2 regions of the Alteromonas sp. ABD4_190 genome follow, and region 1 is predicted to be linked to the other one. Evidence: predicted binding sites of a transcription regulator. Region 1 holds the regulator's gene; the other holds the start of a gene.
What was found. Region 1 encodes LexA, which represses DNA repair genes until DNA is damaged. Its sites were predicted from a motif close to TACTGTATNNNNATACAGTA; they were not measured.

Region 1 (11,949 bases):
GTGACGATGTGCGCCTTACCCAGGTGAATTGTTTTTTTGGGGGCGATACTATTGAGACAAGTCTTGAAGGTAAGGTGCTTTCCTTCACCTTAGATAAGACACTTCCCGTAGGTCGCTCAAGGGTAAACTGTACAGCACCATCCAATACACAAACTGGTCGCTATTATTGGTACTCAACGCCTTTCTTTGTAGCAGATGAAGGTGGTATTTATCCTGACTAAGCAAATTAGAATTGTTGACTTGAAATTGGTCTAATGAGGAGCTCGCGCGAGTCCTTGTAAATGAAACTCGCGCTTATATAAGAAAACGTTTACCTAAACAGGCCGAGCAAAGCGGATGAAGCCTTTATTAATCGACTCTTCTACAAAGTCATGGCGTTGATAAAAGCGAATAGCCGATACATTTGATACTTCAACATCAAGCACAAGCTTACGTTTTTTTAGCTTCTCCGCGCGCGCCTGCATCGCATCTACCAGCATAGAGCCCACTCCAGTTCGTCGGGCGCTCTCTTCTACCGAAATATGGCCAATCATAAGCTCTGTATTGGTGGGTGGCGTGAGGTTTACCGCTACCGTTTGGTTACGCATGAGTACTGTCATAGCTTCGTCGAGAGTAAAGTATGACGTAATACTGTCTAGGGTTGCCCTATCAAACGCTGCACCTAGTTTACTATGCCAGGCAGTCACCACACCTAACACTTCACTGCCGCTACACGCCACCCAATGGTTCTTAAAACCATATTGGCCGCCACCGAGTTCCCATGCATGAGCAAGGTAGCCACCGGCTGTTTTATTCTTATTATGTCCAAAAATAGACGTTAATAATGACTGCGCCGCACTTAATATCAGGGGCGCTGTTTGCGCGGCATCAGATGCCACACCTTGCCTAATTTCTATTTCCATACTACTGCTTCGAGGTAATTATCGGCATATCTGCCAATATTTGCTGGGCATCACTTATCGATAGCTTTCCGGGCTCTCTTTTTGGTTTAAACCTTCCTATCACTCTAGCTTCAGGGTTAACAAGTACGACAGATGCACTGTGATCAACTAAATAGTTAGGGTTATCGGTACTTTCAGCGATAGCATACATCATCCCTAAATTACGTACGAACGGGAATAGCGCTTTATGCTCTCCGGTAACAGCAGTGAACTCCTTATTAAAATAGCTGACATATTCTGAAAGTCTTTCAATCGAATCGCGATTTGGATCAACAGATACAAAAACAACTCGAATAGGTTCGACACTATTTAATGTTTTTAGTTCAGGGTATATACCATTTAGTTCAGCCATGGTAGTTGGGCAAATATCAGGGCAGAAAGTATAGCCCACAAACACTAAGCTCCATTGGCCTTTGAGCGAGGAATTATCGAATACGTCACCTTCATGTGACGTTAGTGTGAAAGGTGATAATGCTCTTGGCTCTGGGTAGGTTTGAAAGTATTCAGGCTGACTTTCAACACTTGGAGGCGCGATATAAAGCGCCCCGACAATGCCCGCACACAACGCTAAAAATGCAACAAGGCCGACAATAGTTCGTTGGTTCATAAACTCAGTGGAATGTAGTGATCTAAGAGTAATACTACAAACAATACCATGAGATGAATAATTGAAAACCTAAAAGTTTTCATTGCGGTTTGTGGCTCCGCATCGAATTTTAACTTTAATGCATAGTATAAAAACCCGATATTAAGCACACTTGAGCCAATCAAATAAATGAGATCGCTCATGCCTGTAAGGTAGGGCAGCAAACATACAAGCCCCAACAATACTGTATACAGCAACACTGACGTTTTCGTAAATGATACGCCGTGGGTTACCGGCAGCATAGGTACCTTCGCTTTGGCGTAATCTTTTTCTCTATGAATAGCGAGCGCCCAAAAATGCGGTGGCGTCCACGTAAAAATAATCAACACTAACAGCAAAGCATGGGCATGTATTTCTCCTGTAACCGCGGTCCAACCCAGTAGCGGTGGAGCAGCCCCTGCTAAACCGCCAATCACGATATTTTGCGGTGTCGCTCGCTTTAAATACATCGTGTAGATAAACGCGTAGCCTACTAAACTTGCTAAGGTTAACCACGCGGTTAGCATATTTACAAAAAAAGCCAGCACCACAAATCCAACCACACCTAAAATGCCGGCAAACCACAGCGCGTTGTTTACGCTGACCTTGCCTTTTGCCACGGGGCGATTAAATGTACGCGCCATTACACTATCTATCTTATGGTCGACAACGTGATTAATAACGGCAGCAGACGCAGACAACATACCAATACCCAATAAGCCACAGATAAGTACGGTTGCGTTTACCCACGTAGGCGTAGCTAAACACATGCCTACTAACGCGGTTAACAGCAACAACATGACGACATTAGGCTTAGTCATTTCATAGTAATCACGCCACGTGACTACAGTGTGCTGACGTGAAGTACGTGCATGTAAAGAGACCGATTTAGCCATGGAAACCTCCTGGAGCTTTAGGGAGAATATGAGAAGACGTTGACGCGTTTAAAGGGTCGTGCAAAGGCCCTTCGTGGATGCTAAATGCACCTGCACCCTGCAGTGGTTTCGAACCTGAGAATGAGCCTGTATTTCGTTTTTCTGTACCGAAGACGTTATCGTTTTCTAGTGCCAAAAATACGGTAAAAATGAGGTTGAGTAGGGAGAGAAGTAACACAGCTGCGACCGCGTTATGCATTACAGCGACAGCCAGTGGCAGCATAAAGATAATGTTGCTAAGCCCTAATGCTACTTGCGTGCATAATGCTACCAACATAAACGCACCCACATATTTTTGTTTACTTGTGGTGTGGCGGCTTATCAACACACTTATCCCTAGTGCTAGTAAATATAAAAACGTGATGACCGCGCCGAACCTATGCACTATGTGCATGGTAACTCGCTCGCCATAATCGTGAGCACCAAATTCATAGTTGTCTGCATCAGGCACACTGAATGCACCTGCCAAATCAATTCTTTCCTGCCAGCCACTCTCGCAAACTGGCATTTCCGTACAGGCTAACGCAGCATAATTGGCAGAAGTCCATCCACCAAGAGCAATCTGTGTAACAAGCACGCCAAGCCCAATGAAAGCGAAAAGTTTAAGGTTTCGCTGAAAGGCTTTGGCCTGAGGTAAGTCGGTAATGCCATGTTCATGCATAGCTGACGCTACGGGCGCTTGTTTAGTTTCCGATGCATCGGCTGCGGTGTTGCGCAAACGCAGATAGAGAATAAACAGGCAAGAGATTACAGAGAAGCCACCAAGCAAATGCCCCATAACTACAACGGGAAGTAAATTGAGTGTCACGGTCCACATGCCAAGGGCTGCTTGGAATACAATGAGCCCCAACAGTAACAGAGGTAATTTAACCGGCGTGCCTTTGTTGCGCTGCCGAACAGCAATAATGGCAATTGCCAGTACACACAGCCCCAGCGTCCCAGCAAAATAGCGGTGAATCATTTCATTCCACGCCTTGAATGCTTCCACCGGGCGTTCAGGATAGGCGGCATTAGCCTGTGCTACCTTTTCTTCACTTAAGGGGACGGTTAAGTTTCCATAACACCCAGGCCAATCTGGGCAGCCGAGCCCCGCGTCGGTCAAGCGCGTATACGCTCCCAGAATAATAACGACCGCCGCAAGAAAAATACTGAAGAGGGTTAATTTTTTCATGGCCGTTATCCTATGCGCGATAGTTTGAGAAGCTTTCTCATGTCCGCCAGCATATTGCGGCTTTCCATCACGGCATCTTTTCTATCGTCTTTAATGTCGTAAAAAAGCATGGCGTTATTTTGCGTATCGACGATATAGACACTGCTAGAGGCAAGGGCGGTTGGCGTGGTAACCGTTAAGGTTTCGACAAAAGGGTAGTCTTTTAGCGCGGCTATCGCTGTTTGGTCGCTTGACGCTGTCGTGACGACCACTGCTTGTGCACGGTCCGATTCTTTGCCTAGCGCGAGCCACACTTGGTTAATACTGAAAAGGGCGTTTTCGCACACTGCGTCACATTCACTTGGCATCACATACAATAAACGCCACTTAGGTTCCGCGTTTTCTAAAAGCGCACTCATGTCGATGGTCGGCGCGAGCAACTGACCTTTATTAGTCGCGCCTTTAGTAAACCAATCGTTATCAAGTGCGAGCTTTGCCAGAACAACAGGTAAAACAAACACGGCTACCATAATAATTAATGTTTTTTTCGAAGCAGCATTATTCATAACTACGTCCTTTCTTACTAATTGCAAAGCCGCCAATGGCCGCGGCAGCAATGGCTAAACCAAACCATTGAACTGCGTAACCAAGGTGCTTTTCGGGAGACATTACAACGGCCTGATGTTCGCGAATAAACGCAGGGTCTGGCGTGGTAAGTTGAAGAGTAAAAGGTAAAAACTTGCGCTCTAGGGCGCTGCTGAGCGCAGGGAATTCGATGTGCTGTATAAGTGCGGGGCTTTGCGACAGCGCCATGTTAGTTTCTTTAACCAAGGGGTTGTGACCCGGCACACTAATGACGCCAGTAAACTCGCGTGTTTCGCCAACAAGACGTATATCCGGCAATGTGCGTGTTAAGTCTGGCGCCGGTACCCAGCCGAAATTAACTAAGAGCCAACCTGCATTCGTATATACAGGCGCAATCACGTCGAAACCCACCCGCTGATTGTGAATCTGATTATCTAATAGCAACACATGGTTAGCGTCTATTGCGCCACTGAACGACACATTAATATCCCGAGGATCATCATGAGCCAGCGCCGCTTCTAAACTCAAGGTTCCATTACTTTGCTTTTGCGCTATGCTAGCTAAGCGTTGTTGCTTTTGGACCATGCGATCAAGTTGCCAGTACCCTAAACCGCACATAATCGCCACACTAAAGCCTGTGAGTAACCAAGGAATAACGTGGCGCGTGCGAGAAAACATGATTATTTCGCACCATGTAAAATTAGAATAAAAACAGAGGTGAATATGTTGATAAAAATAATCCTTGTTGCGTTGGTGCTGTACATGATTGTGAATTTGTTTATGGCGATGCGAATCATGATGAAAAATGACACGTCTAAAGGCCCTATGAGTAAGTACATTGGTCGACGAGTGCTCACTTCTGCCGTCATTGTTATTATTATTCTTATCGCTATTGGTACCGGTTTAATTACCCCAAACCCAAGGCCTTATTGAGTTTGGGGTTACCCTTAAAGCACGTAAACGAAGATGTAGAGCATGACCCACACTACATCTACAAAGTGCCAGTACCAACTCCCCGCCTGAAACGCGAAGTGGTTTTCAGGCGTGAAATGGCCTTTCAACACTCTAAAAAATAATACAATAAGAATGATGGTACCGAGGGTCACATGCATGCCGTGAAACCCTGTGAGCATAAAGAAGGTGTTGCCGTAAATGCCTGACTGAAGCGTAAGCCCCAAGTCGCGATACGCATGTATGTACTCTTCTACCTGTAGGAACAAGAACCCACATCCAAGTAAGATAGTGATACCCAGCATGAGGGTTAGCTGTTTGCGTTTGTTTTGCTCTAGTCCCACATGAGCGAAGTGCAGTGTAATTGACGAAATAAGCAAGATAACCGTGTTGATTGTAGGCAATCCCGCTGCACTCATTTCCTGTGTGGTAGTGCCGCCAGGCGTTGACACCAGCGGCCACATGGCCTCAAAGGTCGGCCACAATACTTCATTGGTCATAACGTTATTCGATGCGCCACCAAGCCAAGGAACGGAAATAAATCTGGCGTAGTAGAGCGCACCGAAAAACGCAGCGAAAAACATCACTTCAGAGAAGATAAACCAGCTCATCCCTTGTCGATATGAACGCCCCAGCTGATCGCTGTATAGGCCGGCCATAGACTCGTCTATTTGGTTTTTAAACCAGCCCACAAGCATAACCAGCAGCACGGCTATCCCAGCTAAAAGGACATGACCGCCATAGCCGGTTTCGCCTTTGGTTGCTTGAACCACATAGTTTCCTGCGCCAACGGCAATAAGAAACAACGCGACTGCGCCCACAATGGGCCATGGACTTTGTGCGGGTACATAGTATTTTTGGTATTCGTGATTCTGTACTTCGGTTTGCATTTTCATCTCCTTACCCCTTCGGCTTATTCGCCAGCTGATGGTGTGGAAGCCATAAAGGGATTCGGTGTTGTTGTTAGGTCACTGGCTCGCGCTGTGACGTCATAGAGTGTGTACTGCAAGGTAAAAAACGTAATTTCTTCAGGTAGCTGAGGGTCTACATAAAACTGCATGGGCATATAGGCTTCACTACCCGCATCTAATGGCTGCTGATTGAAGCAGAAGCATTCAGTCTTGTTCAGGTACAGTGCTGCCGTTCCGGGGGATACTGAGGGAATGGCCTGTGCTACGATATTGCTTGATGCAGGGTTTCTCACATAAAACGACACCGTATTAAGTTCGCCAGGGTGCACTTTCACGCGCTTGGTTTCAGCACGAAACTCCCACGGCATACCAGTATTTGTGCGAGTGATAAACTCGACGGTCACTTCTCGCGACTCATCAATCTCAACCGATTGATAAACGGCTGCCGTGTTCTCGGTTTTGCCATTGATTCCCGCTACGTCGCAAAATACGTCGTACAAGGGAACAAGGGCAAAGCCGAAGCCAAACATGCCAATGACAATAGCCACAAGTTTGATAACCATCTTGTTATTTGCACTTTGCTGTGACATCACGTGACCTCCGGGTAAATCCAAAGGTGAAGGTTGATAAACGCTTGTTTAACCGCTTATCTCCCTCACCACCTGCAATGTGTGAATGTCATTCCCGTCTGCTTTTGTCGATTGAAAGGAATGACCAATTCACAACTCCATCTACCGTTACTTAACGACAGGTGGTGTTTCAAACGTGTGATAAGGAGCGGGTGATGGAATTTCCCATTCCAATCCTTCTGCGCCGTCCCAAACTTGCGCTGATACTGGCTCACCTTGCTTTTTGCATGCCTTGATAAGCAGGGCAAGAAAGATGAGCTGAGATAAACCGAATGCAAAACCACCCAGGCTTATCCATTTATTAAAATCAGCGAACTGCAATGCATAGTCAGGAATACGGCGTGGCATACCAGCCAAACCCACAAAGTGCATAGGGAAGAACAACACATTGACCGATACTAGTGAGCACCAGAAATGCCATTTAGCTAAGGTTGTGTCGTACATTTTGCCTGTCCATTTAGGCAACCAGTAATACACGGCTGCCATGATAGAAAAGACCGCGCCAGTTACCAGTACATAGTGGAAATGGGCTACAACGAAATATGTGTCGTGATATTGGAAGTCTACAGGGGTGATCGCCAACATTAATCCTGACAACCCACCAATGGTAAACAGTACAATAAAGGCAATAGCAAACATCATAGGCATTTCAAAACTTAGAGAACCACGCCACATGGTCGCTACCCAGTTAAACACTTTTACCCCAGTTGGCACCGAGATAAGCATGGTGGCAAACATGAAAAACATTTCCATGTACACCGGCATGCCCGTAGTAAACATATGGTGGGCCCACACGACAAAAGAGAGCAGGGCAATAGACGCCGTGGCGTAAACCATAGACGCGTAACCAAACAGCTGCTTTCTAGAAAAGGTAGGAACAATTTGCGAGATAATGCCAAAAGCGGGCAAGATCATTATGTAAACTTCAGGGTGCCCAAAGAACCAGAAAATATGCTGGAACATAACCGGGTCGCCGCCACCAGCAGCATCAAAAAAGCTAGTGCCAAAGAACTTATCAGTTAACACCATGGTAACCGCACCGGCGAGCACTGGCATTACCGCAATCAGCAAGAATGCCGTGATAAGCCACGTCCATACAAACAGCGGCATTTTCATCCAGGTCATGCCTGGCGCACGCATATTAAAGATGGTCACAATCACGTTAATCGCACCCATAATGGATGAAATACCCATGATGTGAACAGAGAACACAAACAATGCTGTCGAATCGCCACTGTAAGTCGTTGAAAGGGGTGCGTAGAAAGTCCAACCAAAAGCGGGGCCGCCGCCTTCCATAAAGAGCGAGCTCAGTAGAATGAGAAAGGCACCAGGTAAAATCCAGAAGCTCCAGTTATTCATGCGCGGTAACGCCATGTCAGGGGCGCCGATCATCATTGGAATAAGCCAGTTTGCAAGCCCAGTAAAGGCAGGCATTACTGCACCAAATACCATGATAAGTCCGTGTACCGTGGTCATTTGGTTAAAGAAGTTTGGTTCTACAATTTGTAGACCGGGTTGGAATAGTTCAGCGCGGATCACCATGGCCATCGCACCACCCACTAAAAACATGATAAAGGCAAACCACAGGTAAAGTGTGCCTATGTCTTTATGGTTAGTAGTAAACAACCAGCGCGTTATCCCTTTAGGGATATGATCGTGGTGTTCATGATCATCATGTAGGTGATCGCCATGTGCGTGACCGCCATTTACTTGATCACTGTGAGGCGCAGAGGTATCTGGCGAAATAACTTCAGTTGCTTTGCTCATTTTTCTGCTCCTAGTTTCCGTTTGCCACTGCGTTGACATCTTTGGCCTGCACCATGTCGCCAGTGTTATTGCCCCAGGCATTGCGCTCATAAGTCACTACCGCTGCAATTTCCTTAAGGCTTAGCATTTTTCCAAACGCTTGCATGGCTGTTCCTGACTTTCCATGCAGCACGATGTCAATGTGACCTTGCTGATCTTCTAGTGCCATCTTGCTGCCTTTTAATGCCGGGAACACGCCAGGTAAACCTTCACCATTTGGCATATGGCAAGCAGCGCACGTTGCGTTGTATACTCGCTCGCCCTCTTTCATCAGTTCATCCATAGACATATTCATAGAAAGTAGACGCTGCTCTTCTTCTTTTGCTTTACGAACAATCTCTTCTTGTTCGCCCATCCACTTTTCAAACTCGGCGGGTTCTTTAGCAATTACCACAACCGGCATATAGCCGTGGTCTTTTCCACAGAGCTCTGCGCACTGTCCGCGATAAATACCAGGCTCATTCACCTTGGCCCAAGACTCGTTAATAAATCCGGGGTTGGCATCTTTTTTCACGGCAAAGTCAGGAACCCACCAAGAGTGGATAACGTCGTCAGAGGTAATAAGAAAGCGTACTTTTTTCCCAGTAGGAATAACCAAGGGACGGTCAACTTCCAACAGGTAGTTATCTGTTTTCTGAAATTTGTTTTCTATTTGCTCGCGCTGAGTGGCGAGTAAAGAATAAAACTCTACATCGCTATCCATGTACTTGTAGTGCCATTTCCATTGAGAGCCTGTTACTAGCACAGTCATGTCAGGCTCAGACGTGTCTTCCATAGCAATTAGAGTATTCGCTGCGGGTACCGCCATGAAGATAAGAATAAGGAAAGGAATAACGGTCCAAGCAATTTCAACCTTCACGTTTTCGTGAAAATTAGCTGGCTTGGCGCCACGGGACTTTCTATGTAGATACATTGAGGCGAACATCACGCCAAAAACTACAACCGCGATACCTACACAAATGAAGAACATCAGCATATGCAGGTCGTAAACCTGCCCGCTGATGTCGGTGGCACCGCGCCTTAAATTAAGTGAAGAGGCCTCTTCACTGACTTCTTGGGCAAGAAGCAAAGGGGAAAAAAGCAAAAACGGTATTGTCGAACACCATTTTGCGAAAACGGTCGTTAGTTGTTTCACTCAGCACCTCCGTAATAGCAAGACCAAAAACGCTGATTATTTTGCGCGATGCCCTACCAAATGGTTTGCGAACGATTGACCCATCACCTCAACTTGTAAAACAAATTTAGAGTCATTGTTATTATTTTGTTAATCTCTGTATAAGAATTGCGCAATAATGTCGTGCCGTCTAGTCTTTTCTATTAAAAATTTAACGAAGCGGTTAATTTTTAATCACTTCCGTGGCAGCCTTACGTTACATATTGGATGGAAAAAGAAATGAGCATGTATTAAGCGAGAATAAAATCAAACGTACATTTTGAACAACACAAAGGTTCTACTAGCAATCATTTGATTATAAAATCAACAACTAATAGGTTATTAATATTTATTTTCAAACAAACTTTAGAATAATGAATGCATATTCAGTAGTTCATTCACAGGCAAAATACGCGTAATACGCTTTCTGATAGTCATGGTTGGGTTCGCTTTTTAAAGGCGGGCTTAGTCACCCTAACTCCAGAAAACTGGTAGAAATAAAGCAATAAAAGGCATAAAAAAAGCGGCTAGTGCGCCGCTTTTCGTTGAAGGTGTTAAAACCTTACATCCAGTCCGCGTTTCTTATAACGCCTACTGCAATCCCCTCAATAGCAAAAGGTTCGTTGGCTAGGTCTACTCGAATAGGTGCGAATTCTTCGTTTTCGGCATGAAGTAATACTTCACGACCACGTTTTTCTAAACGCTTTACCGTAACATCTTCGTCTACACGTGCCACAACGACCTGGCCATTGTGAACATCGGTGGTGCGATGCACAGCAAGGAGATCGCCATCTAGAATACCGATGTCTTTCATACTCATGCCGTTAACACGCAGTAAAAAGTCTGCTTGAGGTTGAAACAGTGCAGGGTCTACCTTGTAGTGTGATTCTACGTGCTCTTGCGCCAAAATTGGCTCACCCGCCGCCACACGACCAATGAGAGGTAGGCCTTCTTCTTCAGGTACGTCATTTTCGAGAGGAATATTGAGTTTAATACCCCGAGAGGTACCCGGCAGAATTTCTATCACGCCTTTACGCGCCAAGGCTTTCAAATGTTCTTCTGCTGCGTTGGCAGAACGAAAACCAAGTTGACGAGCGATTTCCGCACGCGTAGGCGGCATCCCCGTTTCTTGCATGGTGGTTTTGATAAGTTCTAAAACTTCGGTTTGTCGAGCTGTGAGTGGGCGCATAAAAGACCTGTCTGTTCATACAGTTCCTGTAAGTATATACACCTAAAACTAAATAACAAGCACTTGCCGCGTCTTTTGCTACAAGCAATAGACAGCGACAAGTGTATTACCCTTATTTCACAAGAAGGGCCATGTTCGGATTACCTATTTGAAGCTCTACTTCGCCGGCATTGTTCTTTCGGGTACGCATACCATCGACATGATTAATGCCAATGGAAGGGCTACGCCAAATGACATGTCCATTGATATCTATTTCAGTGACTCGGTAAGCAACGTTGTCATAATATCCATACGATGAGTCATATTCTTCAGCTTGGTAAATGCCAAGTATTGATTGATTAGACGATGTCGTTGGAATAACGGCTATATTTTGAAGATCGAATGTAGGCGTTATGGCGTCTTTAAGTACTAAGGCGTCATTTGTTACGTCATAAATATTTATTCTATTGTAGTTTCTATCTAAGCATGCAAACTCAGAGGCGTCGTCGCCATCAGCATTAATTCTTATCAATTGACTACAAGAAACATCTAGTTCATTCAGTCCGACAAACTCGCCATCTTGCATTGTATAGAGCTTTAATGATTCATAGCCACTAACAGCAAAAAAGTGTTCGCCATTATTGGTGAGCTCAGCGACAGCATCAATTGAAAACTCATTGATGACAGAGTCAATGAGCACTTGGTTCTCAATATCGAATGCTTTGAGTCGATTGTTTTCAACAATGACCGCATCAACAAAATTATCGTCATTCACGTCTACAGCTTCGATGAGTGAGACTTGGCTGTTTTGATTTTGGCTCAGCGACCACTGAATTGAATTATCTGACAACTTAACTACGTTGAATGATGTATTGCTATTCAAAGCTCCTGTGAATAATTCACCCAGGCCATCATTATTATAGTCAGTAACAACGGGTCTGCTATAGTCAAAAACATCGTCGCCGAGTTCGTCGCTAAGGGTAATCTCATTCTCCATGTTAACTGACAGCATCTGAATTGATGTGTAGTAGTTAGTTGTCTCACTCACAAAGACAGCTCTTTCATCATTATCACCAAAAGGGGCCCAGCCGGCAG
Region 2 (11,949 bases), 1.5 Mb from region 1:
CAATGATGAAACAAGGGCATCATGTGATCATTGCCGACATAAACGAGCAAGCGGCAAAAGAAGCTGTAACTAAACTTGCTCATTTAGACGGCTCGGCCAGCGCAGTAGCGGTAGATGTGTGCGATGCAGAGCAAGTCGCAGCGCTACCTGAGGTACTAGGGAAACATACCGTTGATGTGCTTATAAACAATGCTGGTATTCAGCACGTTTCACGCATCGAAGACTTCCCTGCAGATAAGTGGCAGCAGCTTATAAATATCATGCTTGTTGGCCCAGCTCTTTTAACCCAAGCGTTTTTACCTGCCATGCGTAAGCAAAATTACGGGCGCATTATTAATGTAGGCTCTATTCACTCGTTGGTAGCCTCGCCCTATAAATCTGCTTATGTAGCGGCGAAGCACGGGCTGTTAGGGTTTGCAAAAACCATCGCTCTTGAAACGGGTGACTGTGATGTAACAATTAACACTCTCTGCCCTGCGTATGTTAAAACGCCCTTGGTAGAACAACAAATTACAGCACAGGCGAAAGAGAATAACCTCACCGAGGAAGAGGTAATAACAAAAATCATGCTAGAACCCATGCCTAAAAAACAGTTTGTTAGCGTTGAAGAGCTTGCAGATACCGCAAGCTTCTTAATGTCACCCAGTGCTCGCAATATAACTGGGCAAACCATGGTACTTGATGGGGGCTGGACGGCACGATAGTTGACTGTGCCTATAGCACTTTACTATTGGTAGTTGTAGCGTGCCGTTTCGTATTAAAAAGACTGCAATAAGCAGTCTTTTTTCGTTTAATGTTTTCGCAAAAGCGCTATTCCCAAAGCGATACGTAGATGGCAACCATTTCTTCAATGGTAGGGATGCGTGGATTATTACCGGGAGAACCTGATGCCAAAGCTTGTTCAGCCATTGTTGAAGTCGCTGCAAAAAATGCCTCTTTATCAATACCGAAGTCGGCAGGCGTAGGCACCTGCAAATCTGCATTGAGCGCTTTTAGTTCGTCGATAAGCTTTTGATTCGCCACCTCATCTGAGTCACTTTGCGTAGCAACACCCATGGCGCGAGCACATTGTGCATAACGCACTGAGGCACTTGGAATAGAAAAGGCGGTAACCGCGGGCAACAACATGGCGTTAGACAAGCCGTGAGGCACATGAAAGGCTGCGCCTATGGGTCGGCTCATTCCATGAACAAGGGCCACTGACGCATTTGAAAAAGCAATACCCGCGAGCGTTGAGCCCAGCATCATTGATTCTCTTGCCGTTTCATTTGTTGGATCTGCAAATACAGTGCGTAGATTAGGCGCAATTAACGCCATGGCTGATAACGCCTGTGCATCACTGTAAAGATTGGCTTTGCGGCTAACAAACGCTTCAATAGCGTGAGTAAGCGCATCTATGCCTGTATCGGCTGTTACGCGGGCAGGCAAACTTTGCGTTAATGAATAATCGACTAAGGCTGCCGTTGGCATAAACCCTAAACCAACACACAACATTTTTTCTGTGGTATCTTCGTCGGTGATAATGGTAAACCGGGTTGCTTCTGAGCCCGTTCCCGCTGTTGTGGGAATAGCAATGATCGGCAGTCCCGCGTCATCTACAACCCGCGGGAATTTGTAGTCTCGCATTTCGCCGCCGTATTTGCCCAATATGGCAATGGCTTTTGCGCTATCGATGGGGCTTCCGCCACCTAAAGCAATGATGCTGTCATAAGCTTGGGTTTTGAAGGCGTCTACTCCACGATCAATAGACCTCACCGTGGGTTCTGGCACCGTATCTGAGAATACATCGGCGCTTATTCCTGCCTCTTCCAGCACTTGCACCATGGCAGCGCTATATCCCAATTCAACCATCACCTTATCGGTAACCAATAATGGCTTGCTACAGTTAAGGCCTTTGAGCGTTTCAGCTACCCGCTGACTCGCGCCCTTCCCTATGTGCATCACTCTAGGCAAAATAATTTGATGAGACATGCTTCCCTCCTATGGTTGCTTTTCACCAGCATACCTTCCGACATGCCTAAAGCAATGGCAATGTAAAAATAATGTTACCGCCCCACTACCTCTCCAGCTTTCCTCCAAATAGATACAAATGCGTGGTTGTTTCCATTGCCAAGCGTTAATGGTTAATTATTAACATCACCGTACGTGAAATGAGTGATAAACTGATTAGAACTTTTCTGTGGACTACGATTATGAAGAAACTCGGTATGATTTCGTTGCTGATAGCAATTATCGCTATAGCGATATGGCAATGGCCGAAACCTGACGCTCCTTTACTTTCATCAAACAACGTCATGCCCGCCATGGAGAATTTGCCCGACAATTTCTTTGATACACAAGTAAACCCAGTACTAACGCAGCGCTGTGTTGTCTGCCACGCCTGCTACGATGCGCCATGCCAACTAAAAATGTCATCTCCAGAAGGTATAGCCAGAGGTGCTAACAAAGAAAAAGTCTATGAAGGAACACGACTCACCGCTGCCCAACCCAATAGAATGTTTCTCGACGCCCACAACGTAGACGCATGGCGAGAGCGTGGCTTTTTCGACGTGCTAGAATCGAAAGAAAAACCTAACACTTCGCCGACCCAATCTTCGGTGCTAGCACAAATGCTTTTGCTAAAAAAACAGCACCCTTTGCCCAACACCGCTCATTTAGGTGACAGTTTCGATATAAGCTTAAATCGACAAAACCAATGCCCAACAATAGATGAAATGGGCGGGTACATAGCAGGCCAGCCCCTGGGAGGCATGCCCTACGCACTGCCAGCCCTGTCGGATGCAGAGCACACTACACTCATTCAGTGGTTAAACCATGGTGCGCCGTTACCTTTACCCAAAGCGCTCTCACAAGAGCTGAATGAGAACATAACTGATTTGGAAGTGTGGCTTAATGGGGATAGCAATGAGATGCAGCTTTCCGCACGCTATATTTACGAACACTTGTTTACGTCTCACCTCTATTTCGAAGATATTTCAGAAAAAGGTAAAACGCCTCAGTTTTTTAATCTAGTGCGCTCACGTACACCCCCCGGACAAGCGTTAGATATTATTGCTACTCGCAGACCCTTCGACGATCCAGAGGTCGAGCGCGTTTACTATCGTCTACAGCCAGTGCATTCAACTATTGTGAGTAAAACACATCAAGCGTACGCCATTAATAAAACACTGATGGATAAATGGCAATCGTGGTTTGTCGACGCAGAATTTTCTGTAGAAACATTGCCATCATACAAACCCCAAGTGGCGGCCAACCCATTAACGGCCTTTACCTTATTGCCAGTAGAAAGTCGTTATCGATTTATGCTTGAGCGTGCGCAAAACACCATCATGGGTTATATCAAAGGTCCCGTGTGCAGAGGCCAAGTCGCGCTTAACGTCATTAACGATCGATTCTGGGTGTTCTTTGTCGACCCAGACATTGCAGCATCTGAGAAAGTGAATGCTTTTTACGCTTCTCAAAAAGAAAACCTTCACCTTCCCGCTGAAAAAGATAGCTCAGCCCTTGCGGTAAACTGGGTTAAATACGCAAAGCGCCAAGGCGAATATATGCGTGCAAGAACCACCTTTTTGAACAATGAATTCAAAAATGAAGAGCATTTGAGTGTGTCGAGTATATGGGATGGCGACGGCGATAATACTAATGCCAGCTTAACCGTATTTCGTCATTTCGATAATGCCACAGTTGTTAAGGGGATGGTTGGCCAGCCCACTAAAACAGCATGGGTGATTGACTATGCCTTGTTAGAGCGCATTCACTATTTGCTTGTGGCTGGCTTTGATGTTTACGGCAATTATGGCCATCAGTTATTGACCCGTTTGTACATGGATTTCTTGCGCATGGAAGGTGAATCGAACTTCCTTAATCTACTTCCTCCAACTACCCGCCATGACCTTCTCGACGATTGGTATCAAAATGCAAGCCCTGAACTTACCGATTATTTGGAAGGTGATATCAACAGTTTCGAACAACCTTCTGGCATAGCGTTCGAAACAGATAATCCTCAACAAGAACTTTATCAATTGTTATCGCAATACTTGGCTAAAGTTCAACCGAATGCCTCAACCTACAATGAACGTTTGCTATCAGTTGAACAGTTCCAAGCATTAAAGCGCTTAGATTCGCTTCCTGCTCAACAAGCGACGTTGATGCCTGAAACTACCATGATTGTGATTCAAGACGACAAGAACCCAGACAACATTGATGTGTTCACTGCCCTTAGAAATAGCGCGCATTACAATGTAAATAGCCTATTTGAAGAAGAGGAAAACCGGGAGCCTTCTAAAGATTCAATCACGCTAGTTCATGGTTTGTTGGGCAGTTACCCTGACGCATTCTGGTATATCAATGCCTCAGAAATAACGTCTTCGATTGAGAAGCTTAAGTCCATTAAAAGCGAAGCCGATTACAAAGCCTTGCTCGACGATGTTGGCATGCGCCGAACCAACCCTAACTTTTGGGCGTTTAGTGATAAATTAATGCAATGGTCTAGCGAGCGCTACCCTATTGAAGGCGGTCTTCTCGACTATAATCGGTTAGAAGATCGCTAAACCTTGCGCTGTGTGCCGTTTAACGCTTTTCTTTTGCAAAAAACCTGTGCTAATGTCCAACCATTGGAAATGAAAGGACATTAGCATTCCATGCCCTATCAAACCGTTGCTTTAATTGGAAAACCTCAGCACGCTGCAACCCACGACAGCCTGAACATTCTTGCCGAATATTTATTGGCAAAAGGCTGTAAATTATTGGTTGAGGAAAGTATTGCTGAAGAACTTGAAACCGAAAACTTCAAAAGCTGTAACCTTGTCACTATTGGCAAAGAGGCTGACCTCGCCGTTGTGGTAGGCGGTGACGGCAGCATGCTTGGTGCAGCACGTGTGCTCGCTCGCTTTGACATTCACGTTGTCGGTGTAAACCGCGGAAACCTCGGCTTTTTAACCGACATTCACCCTGATGATATCGTTCAACAACTTGACCTTATCTTTAACGGTGAATGCGTAGTAGAAGAGCGCTTCTTACTTGAAGTAGAAGTTTATCGACACGAAAAACTTAAAAGTAACAACTCTGCTGTAAACGAAGTGGTACTTCACCACGGAAAAGTTGCCCATATGATGGAATTTGAAATTTACATCGATGAGCAATTTGTATTCAGTCAGCGCAGCGACGGATTAATAGTAGCCACACCTACAGGTTCAACGGCTTACTCTTTATCAGCGGGCGGCCCTATTATTATGCCCAAGCTAGATGCACTTACGTTGGTACCCATGTTTCCTCACACACTTAGCAGCCGTCCAATCGTTGTTGATGCTGACAGTCAGGTATCGATGAAAGTATCAAAGGTTAATAGTGACTCGCTACAAGTGAGTTGCGATAGCCATATTGTTCTGCCGGTGCTACCTGGCGATGAAATTCGAATAAACAAAAGCGTAGACAAACTCCATCTTGTTCACCCTAAGGGCTACAGCTACTTCAATGTACTTCGTAAAAAGTTAGGTTGGGGTAGTAAGCTTTACTAACCTCCCTGCTCCATTTAGTTGATTCCATGTGCATTTATTACATAAGCCTGTAGCATTTTCTTGATTGCTACAGGCTTGAAAAATAAAGATTTTTTAATCTTCTCTAATTTCCTTAACGAAAACCAAGACTTATAGAAATATAAGTTTTCGGCATACCTGTTGCACCTATCATAACAAGTCGTCAGCACAAGGTCTTTGTTATTTGGCCTAAATGATGTTTCGCATCCCGCTGACTTATTTGCGTTCAATAGGAGATATCATGAGTAACACCAATATCAAATTTACAGCCCCTGGAATGGATAACGATGCAGCTGCCAAAACAATCAAGGTATTGGATCAGCGATTGGTTGCACTATTAGATTTACAGTTAACGTTGAAGCACATTCATTGGAATGTAGTAGGACCAAATTTTATTGGCGTGCATGAGATGTTGGATCCGCAGGTAGATGCGGTACGCGAAATGACCGACACAATTGCAGAGCGAATTGCCACGTTAGGTGGCGTACCAAAAGGTACACCGAAAGCCATTGTTGAAGGTCGCAGCTGGAACGATTATGAGTTGGGTAAAGGTTTAGTACTTGACCACCTTAAGGCGCTGGATGCCGTATATGACGGTGTAAATGGTGACCATAGAAAAGCGTTAGAGCTTTTAGGTGAAATTGACCCAGTATCAGAAGATATGATTACTGGCCAACTGGCAGACTTAGAACAGTTTCAGTGGTTTGTGCGCGCACACATTGAGTCTGGCAGCGGTGAATTGCAGCAATAGCCTCTAATCATTGAATTTTATACACTAATCTAACTATCTATAGTTAGAATTTCAAAGGAGAGCTTAGGCTCTCCTTTTTGCTGTTTGGTTTATTAAAAGCTTTAGTGCAGTCAACGTATTGGACTACTCACCATTTTATAGACAGGCTTTTAGCTATCAAATTTCACGTAGATTAGTACTGTATAAATTTCTGTAAAGCACGCATTTCCATTGTTTCACATCTTCAGGTTACTCATAACATCACAAAAGTCGCTAAACTTATGATATTGATTTTATGAGTTTTGTTAGCATCCCCCTCCATTTTAACGCAATTTTTTCCCGACTTAGCTTTACACAGCCAAAATACTGTATATATTATCAGTTACTGTATATATCATCATGTTCAACTTTTTCGAGTGTGGTTATGTTAGCGCATCTTTCTATTTCTAATTTTGCTGTTGTAAAACAATTATCGGTTCAACTGGAAAACGGGCTTACTGCAATCACGGGTGAAACCGGTGCGGGTAAATCAATTGCTATTGATGCGTTAAGCTTGTGCTTAGGTGAACGTGCCGACGCAAATGCCGTGCGAAAAGGTAGTGCAAAAGCGGAAATCATTGCTCACTTTTCTTTAAACGGCAATGTATTAGCTAAAGCCTTCCTCGATGAACATGAGCTCACCTCAGATGAAGATGAGAATAGCTGCTTTATTCGCAGAGTTATTTCAAAGGAAGGCCGTTCAAAAGCTTTTATCAACGGTATTCCCGCCTCACTTCAGCAGTTAAAAGGTTTAGGCCAGTTTTTGTTGGCCATTCACGGTCAAAATACTCACCTACAGCTGCTGAAAGAAGACCATCAAAGAGAATTAGTTGATGGTTACGCTAAGCACAACGACATATTAGTGCAAGTTAGAGAAACCTACTCTCTTTGGCGTGATAAGCAACGCACATTAAAGGCGCTTCAAGAACAAGCCCAGCAGCGCGAAGACAGAATTCAGCTACTAACTTATCAGGTTCAAGAACTTGATGAATTCGCCATTGAAGAGGGTGAATTTGAGGAGTTAGAAATAGAGCACAAACGCCTTAGTAACGGGCAAAGCCTTTTAGAGCAAGCACAGACCAGCGTATATAACTTATATGAAAGCGATGAAGGCAACGCACTGTCAGTTATACAAAGCAGTATTGAACGTTTAGGCGAATTAGAGGCGCACGACGCTAGTTTAACGCCAATCATTACAATGCTTAATGATGCAGCAATTCAAGTAGAAGAAGCTGCGGGAGAGCTGCGTAGCTACTGCGATCACTTAGAGATTGACCCACTTCGCTTACAGCAAGTTGAGGCGCGCTATGCGAAGGCGATGGAACTTGCCCGTAAACATACTGTGATGCCAGAAGGACTTTATCAGCATCACCAAGAGCTAGCCGCCGAATTCAATGCTTTATCGGAACAGGAAACACTGTTAGGTACGCTTGAAGGCGAAGTAGAAGAAGCACGAGCAACGTATTTAACCGCGACCAAAGCGCTTTCTGAGAGCAGGCAACGTGCTGCTGGTAAGCTAAGCGAAGATATTGAAGTGCAAATTCGCCAAATGAATATGCCCCACGCAAAAGTGGATATTCAGATTCAATACGACGAACTTAAGAAGCCGGTGAGCACAGGTCTAGATACCGTAGAATTTAAAGTGTCTACCAACCCTGGTCAAGATGCAGACAAATTAGAAAAAGTCGTATCAGGTGGTGAACTTTCTCGTATAGGACTGGCTATTCAGGTTATCGCGAGCGGCCATCACGCTACCCCTACTATGATTTTCGATGAAGTCGATACGGGCATTAGCGGCCCAACAGCATCAATCGTTGGCGGACTTTTACGTAAATTAGGTAAACAATCGCAAGTAATGTGTGTTACCCATCTACCTCAAGTAGCGGCACAGGCACATAATCAATTGTTTGTTACCAAGCTTACCGACGGGGAAAGTACTGAAACCCAGATGTTGGCGCTGACTAAGCAAGACAGGATCGATGAGCTTGCAAGACTGTTAGCCGGTGATAAAGTAACCAAATCGGCGCTAGCGAATGCAAAAGAACTGCTTAAAAGCGCAGCATCGAACTAAAATGCAGTTGATTGGTCATAGTTGTCAATGTAGCATGCCTTCGCGCTTGCAATAAAACAGTCTCGAAATTCGCTTTAGCGAAGTTCATTGACACTAACAAAGGCAATACTGGACAAATTAACGCATGAAGTTGCAACACCTATTAGTAATTCTTGGTATCACACTAACATCAACCGCTTGCTCGAACTGGATTTATAGAATCGACGTTCCTCAAGGAAACTTCCTTGATCAAAGAGATGTGGAAAAGCTGCGCGTTGGAATGACAAAAGAACAAGTTATTTATGTACTAGGTAACCCTGTTGTTCAAGACTCATTCGACGATGATACTTGGTACTACGTTTACGATATGAAGCGCGGTATGAAAAAGCGTGGTGAAGATTTTCAAAAGCAAATGGTGATTAACTTTGTAGACAACAAAGTGACAACGGTTGAAGGTGACTTCGAGTTATCTGAAGACTTCAATACACCGCTTGATGACTAATTTTGTTTAAAAGGTAGCGTTTCTCGCTACCTTTTTTGTTTCTAATACCCTTCATAAAAACGCCTGTTTTTTAGATATATCGCTTACCTACTTGAGGTTTATATGGAACATAGTTTTTGGCACAGTAAATGGCAAAAGAACGAGATTGGATTTCACGAACCTGAAGGGAATGCACTTCTGGTAAAGTATGCGTCTTTTCTGGTTGGCGACGATATTCCTAGCACATCTTTAAAGCGCATTTTTGTACCATTATGTGGAAAGACGCGTGATATTGGTTGGTTACTCTCCAAGGGTTGTGAAGTGGTTGGTGCTGAGCTAAGCGAAGTGGCTATTATACAGCTGTTTGAAGAGTTAGGTGTAGAGCCTACCGTTACCACTACTTCCAACGGTAAAGTTTACGCTAAAGACGGTTTAACCATTTACGTAGGTGATATCTTTAAACTTACATCAAGCGACTTAGGTGACGTTACGGGCATTTACGATAGAGCCGCTTTAGTCGCGCTGCCTAGCCCGCTTCGCGAGCAATATGCTGCGCATTTAACGGCCATTACTCAATGTGCCCCCCAGCTAATCATTTCTTTCGAGTATGACCAGAATGAAATGGCCGGCCCTCCCTTTAGCGTAAACGAAAAAACCGTTGATTCACTCTACGCTGGCGACTACGACATTAAAAGGTTAGAGCGCTCTGTGCTTGAAGGCGGTTTGAAAGGCAAAGTAGACGCTGATAATTTGGTATTTGCACTAACGGCGAAGTAGACTTTTTTTAGATTCGTTTCCAATACAAAGCGTTTAAATGGTTGCTTTATTGTTTGCGTTTTAGCGCTGATTACCAGAGACACTTAAGCTATTCATACCCACACCTGCTAATGCGACTTGCTTAAATAAATGACTAGAGGCCAAGCAGTGCCTCTATGCCAAACAATATTGCACCTATCAACCCGCCTACAATCGTGCCGTTTATGCGAACTTTTTGAAGATCGCGGCCAATATTCAACTCTACCTGCTCAGCCATTTCACGTTCATCCCAACTATTGATGGTGTCGCGAATGTGACGGGTTAGAAATTCAGCCAACTCAGGCGCCATGTATTTAGCCGCTTCCCCGATATGTTTATTGAAAGCCTTTGCTAATTCACTATCTTGCGTCAACGTGGTGCCCAAATCTTTTAGAAGACCTGACGCTTTTGTTTCTGCTTTACCATTTTGCTCTTCAAGAGACCTTAAAAGCCATTGATGAAACTTGGCCCATGATTGCTGAACATACGCGTTTAACGCTGGGTCACTAATAATTTTTTCCCGATAGCTGTTTACCTTTTTCTCCATTAACGGGCTGTGCTGTAGTTCGTAAAGAAATTCGTGTACTTGCTCATCAAATGCATGGCGAATGGGGTGATGCTCATCTTCGTATACATCTTCCAAAATACTTGAAACCGCTTTAACAGCAATGAGTGCCCCCTGCTCGCTTAGCCAACTAGACGGCAATAGCTTTTCAATACGACTGTATTCGGTTTTTAGCCAGACTACTAACGTATCTGCTATGTAGATTTGGGTTTCTGGCTCTGCAAGCAGTGAGGCCAATTTCCCTAACACCCTATCAAGCACTACCTGATGCTGGCGATCTTTCGTAACGGCGCTTAACGAGGTTGCCATCAATTGCCTAAGATCAAGTTGGTTAATGCCCTTCTGTGCGGTTTTAGCGATAAACGCTTTCACAGGTTTGTCATCGAGCACGCGAAGAACGCCTGCAAAAGCATCGCATAGAAAGCGACTTAAACGAGTAGCGTTCCTATCTTGTGACAACCACCTTCCCGCGCCCTTTGCAGGGTCACTGTCCCGAATTAGCTTTTCTATTGCTTCGGGATGAAAGAACTTTTCTTTAACGAACAATGACAGATTATTAGCAATAACAGACTTGTTACTAGCCACGATATTGGTGTGCGGAATGGGGTACTTCGCTGGAATTGGCTTAAATAATGCCGTCACTGCAAACCAGTCAGCTAGACCACCGATGAGCGCCGCCTCACTAGCCATCTTAATAAGCCCCAACCACCATGCTCCTTGCAAGTTTGGATAAAACTTAGGAAGTAAAACTGTTAAAACAAATACACTTGCGGCAAAGATCAAACAGGCCAATGCAAGCCTTTTAGCCTTATTCAATTGCGTGTACTTGTCCTGCATAAACTACTCCGTTTAAATTACTCGTTTACCATCTTGGTCTATAAGTGGTGTTCCGTCTTCTTTAGCAAAAGGGCCTTGTGGCCATACAGGCAAAATATCCAGTACAGCTTCACTTGGACGGCATAACTTCACTGTTTCTTTCGCGTTATCAGAATAGGAATTACCTTCAACTATCCCAAGAGGTAAAGAAACTGCTTTTTCGTGTTCATCTTTGGGAATGCAAACAATAGGCCTATTCACTAAGATGGGATGTTCCAGCATCAATTCAAAGATGATTTCGTTACTCACTGTTTCATCAAGTAACCCTAATTCAGCAGCAGGCGACTTTGTTGTGCGAAGCGCTTGTCGAGGGTTAAGGTTAGCTGCATTCAATAAATAAGTTAGTTGTTCACGTTCCCACCCAACACGTAAATACTCAATAACCTGCACCTCATACCCAGCGGCCTTGATCACCGCCAGTACATTCCTAGACGTGCCGCACTCTGGGTTGTGATAAATCTTTATCATCGCCATCTAACCTCACTAAAAAGTAAAAACCATATATACCAACATACTATTAAAATTCGAGGACAGACACTCGCAAAGGCTAATACCTTGCCTGTACTCGTTGGACACACACTCAAATAGCTACCTGTACTTCTTAGACACACACTTAAAAAACGGCTTGTGACCAAATACAATTCGAGGACGGACAATCACATAGGCTAAAACCCACCCTGTCCTCACTGGACACACACTCAAATTCCTACCTGTACTTCTTGGACACACACTCAAAAAAGCAGCTTGTAACCAAAAAGATGTATTCACATTGAGTGTCTGTCCATTCCTCTAAATAATTTCTTCAAGCGAGTGTCTGTCCCCTTCTGAGCTTAGGGCCATGTGGTGGAGAATGGTCAAATTCGCCATCCGGTGGCAGAT

Region 2: the regulator LexA is predicted to act here: its motif matches at 6,629-6,648, upstream of recN (DNA repair protein RecN).

The regions. Positions count from the first base shown of each region.
Region 1 covers NZ_JBSWWN010000001.1:2,195,673-2,207,621, reverse strand. Annotated here, with positions in the region: gene ACXAFM_RS09730 (polysaccharide deacetylase family protein) at 1-221, shown strand, start outside; gene ACXAFM_RS09725 (GNAT family N-acetyltransferase) at 315-902, opposite strand; gene ACXAFM_RS09720 (SCO family protein) at 904-1,548, opposite strand; gene cyoE (heme o synthase) at 1,545-2,462, opposite strand; gene ACXAFM_RS09710 (COX15/CtaA family protein) at 2,455-3,672, opposite strand; gene ACXAFM_RS09705 (hypothetical protein) at 3,678-4,217, opposite strand; gene ACXAFM_RS09700 (SURF1 family protein) at 4,210-4,914, opposite strand; gene ACXAFM_RS09695 (DUF2909 domain-containing protein) at 4,960-5,169, shown strand; gene ACXAFM_RS09690 (cytochrome c oxidase subunit 3) at 5,184-6,077, opposite strand; gene ACXAFM_RS09685 (cytochrome c oxidase assembly protein) at 6,101-6,688, opposite strand; gene ctaD (cytochrome c oxidase subunit I) at 6,836-8,494, opposite strand; gene coxB (cytochrome c oxidase subunit II) at 8,505-9,668, opposite strand; gene lexA (transcriptional repressor LexA) at 10,249-10,875, opposite strand; gene ACXAFM_RS09665 (hypothetical protein) at 10,988-11,949, opposite strand, start outside.
Region 2 covers NZ_JBSWWN010000001.1:3,652,693-3,664,641, reverse strand. Annotated here, with positions in the region: gene ACXAFM_RS16015 (3-hydroxybutyrate dehydrogenase) at 1-704, shown strand, start outside; gene ACXAFM_RS16010 (iron-containing alcohol dehydrogenase) at 811-1,971, opposite strand; gene ACXAFM_RS16005 (fatty acid cis/trans isomerase) at 2,208-4,550, shown strand; gene nadK (NAD(+) kinase) at 4,641-5,516, shown strand; gene dps (DNA starvation/stationary phase protection protein Dps) at 5,776-6,285, shown strand; gene recN (DNA repair protein RecN) at 6,689-8,374, shown strand; gene ACXAFM_RS15985 (outer membrane protein assembly factor BamE) at 8,499-8,855, shown strand; gene tmpT (thiopurine S-methyltransferase) at 8,958-9,611, shown strand; gene ACXAFM_RS15975 (DUF445 domain-containing protein) at 9,745-11,031, opposite strand; gene ACXAFM_RS15970 (arsenate reductase family protein) at 11,044-11,538, opposite strand.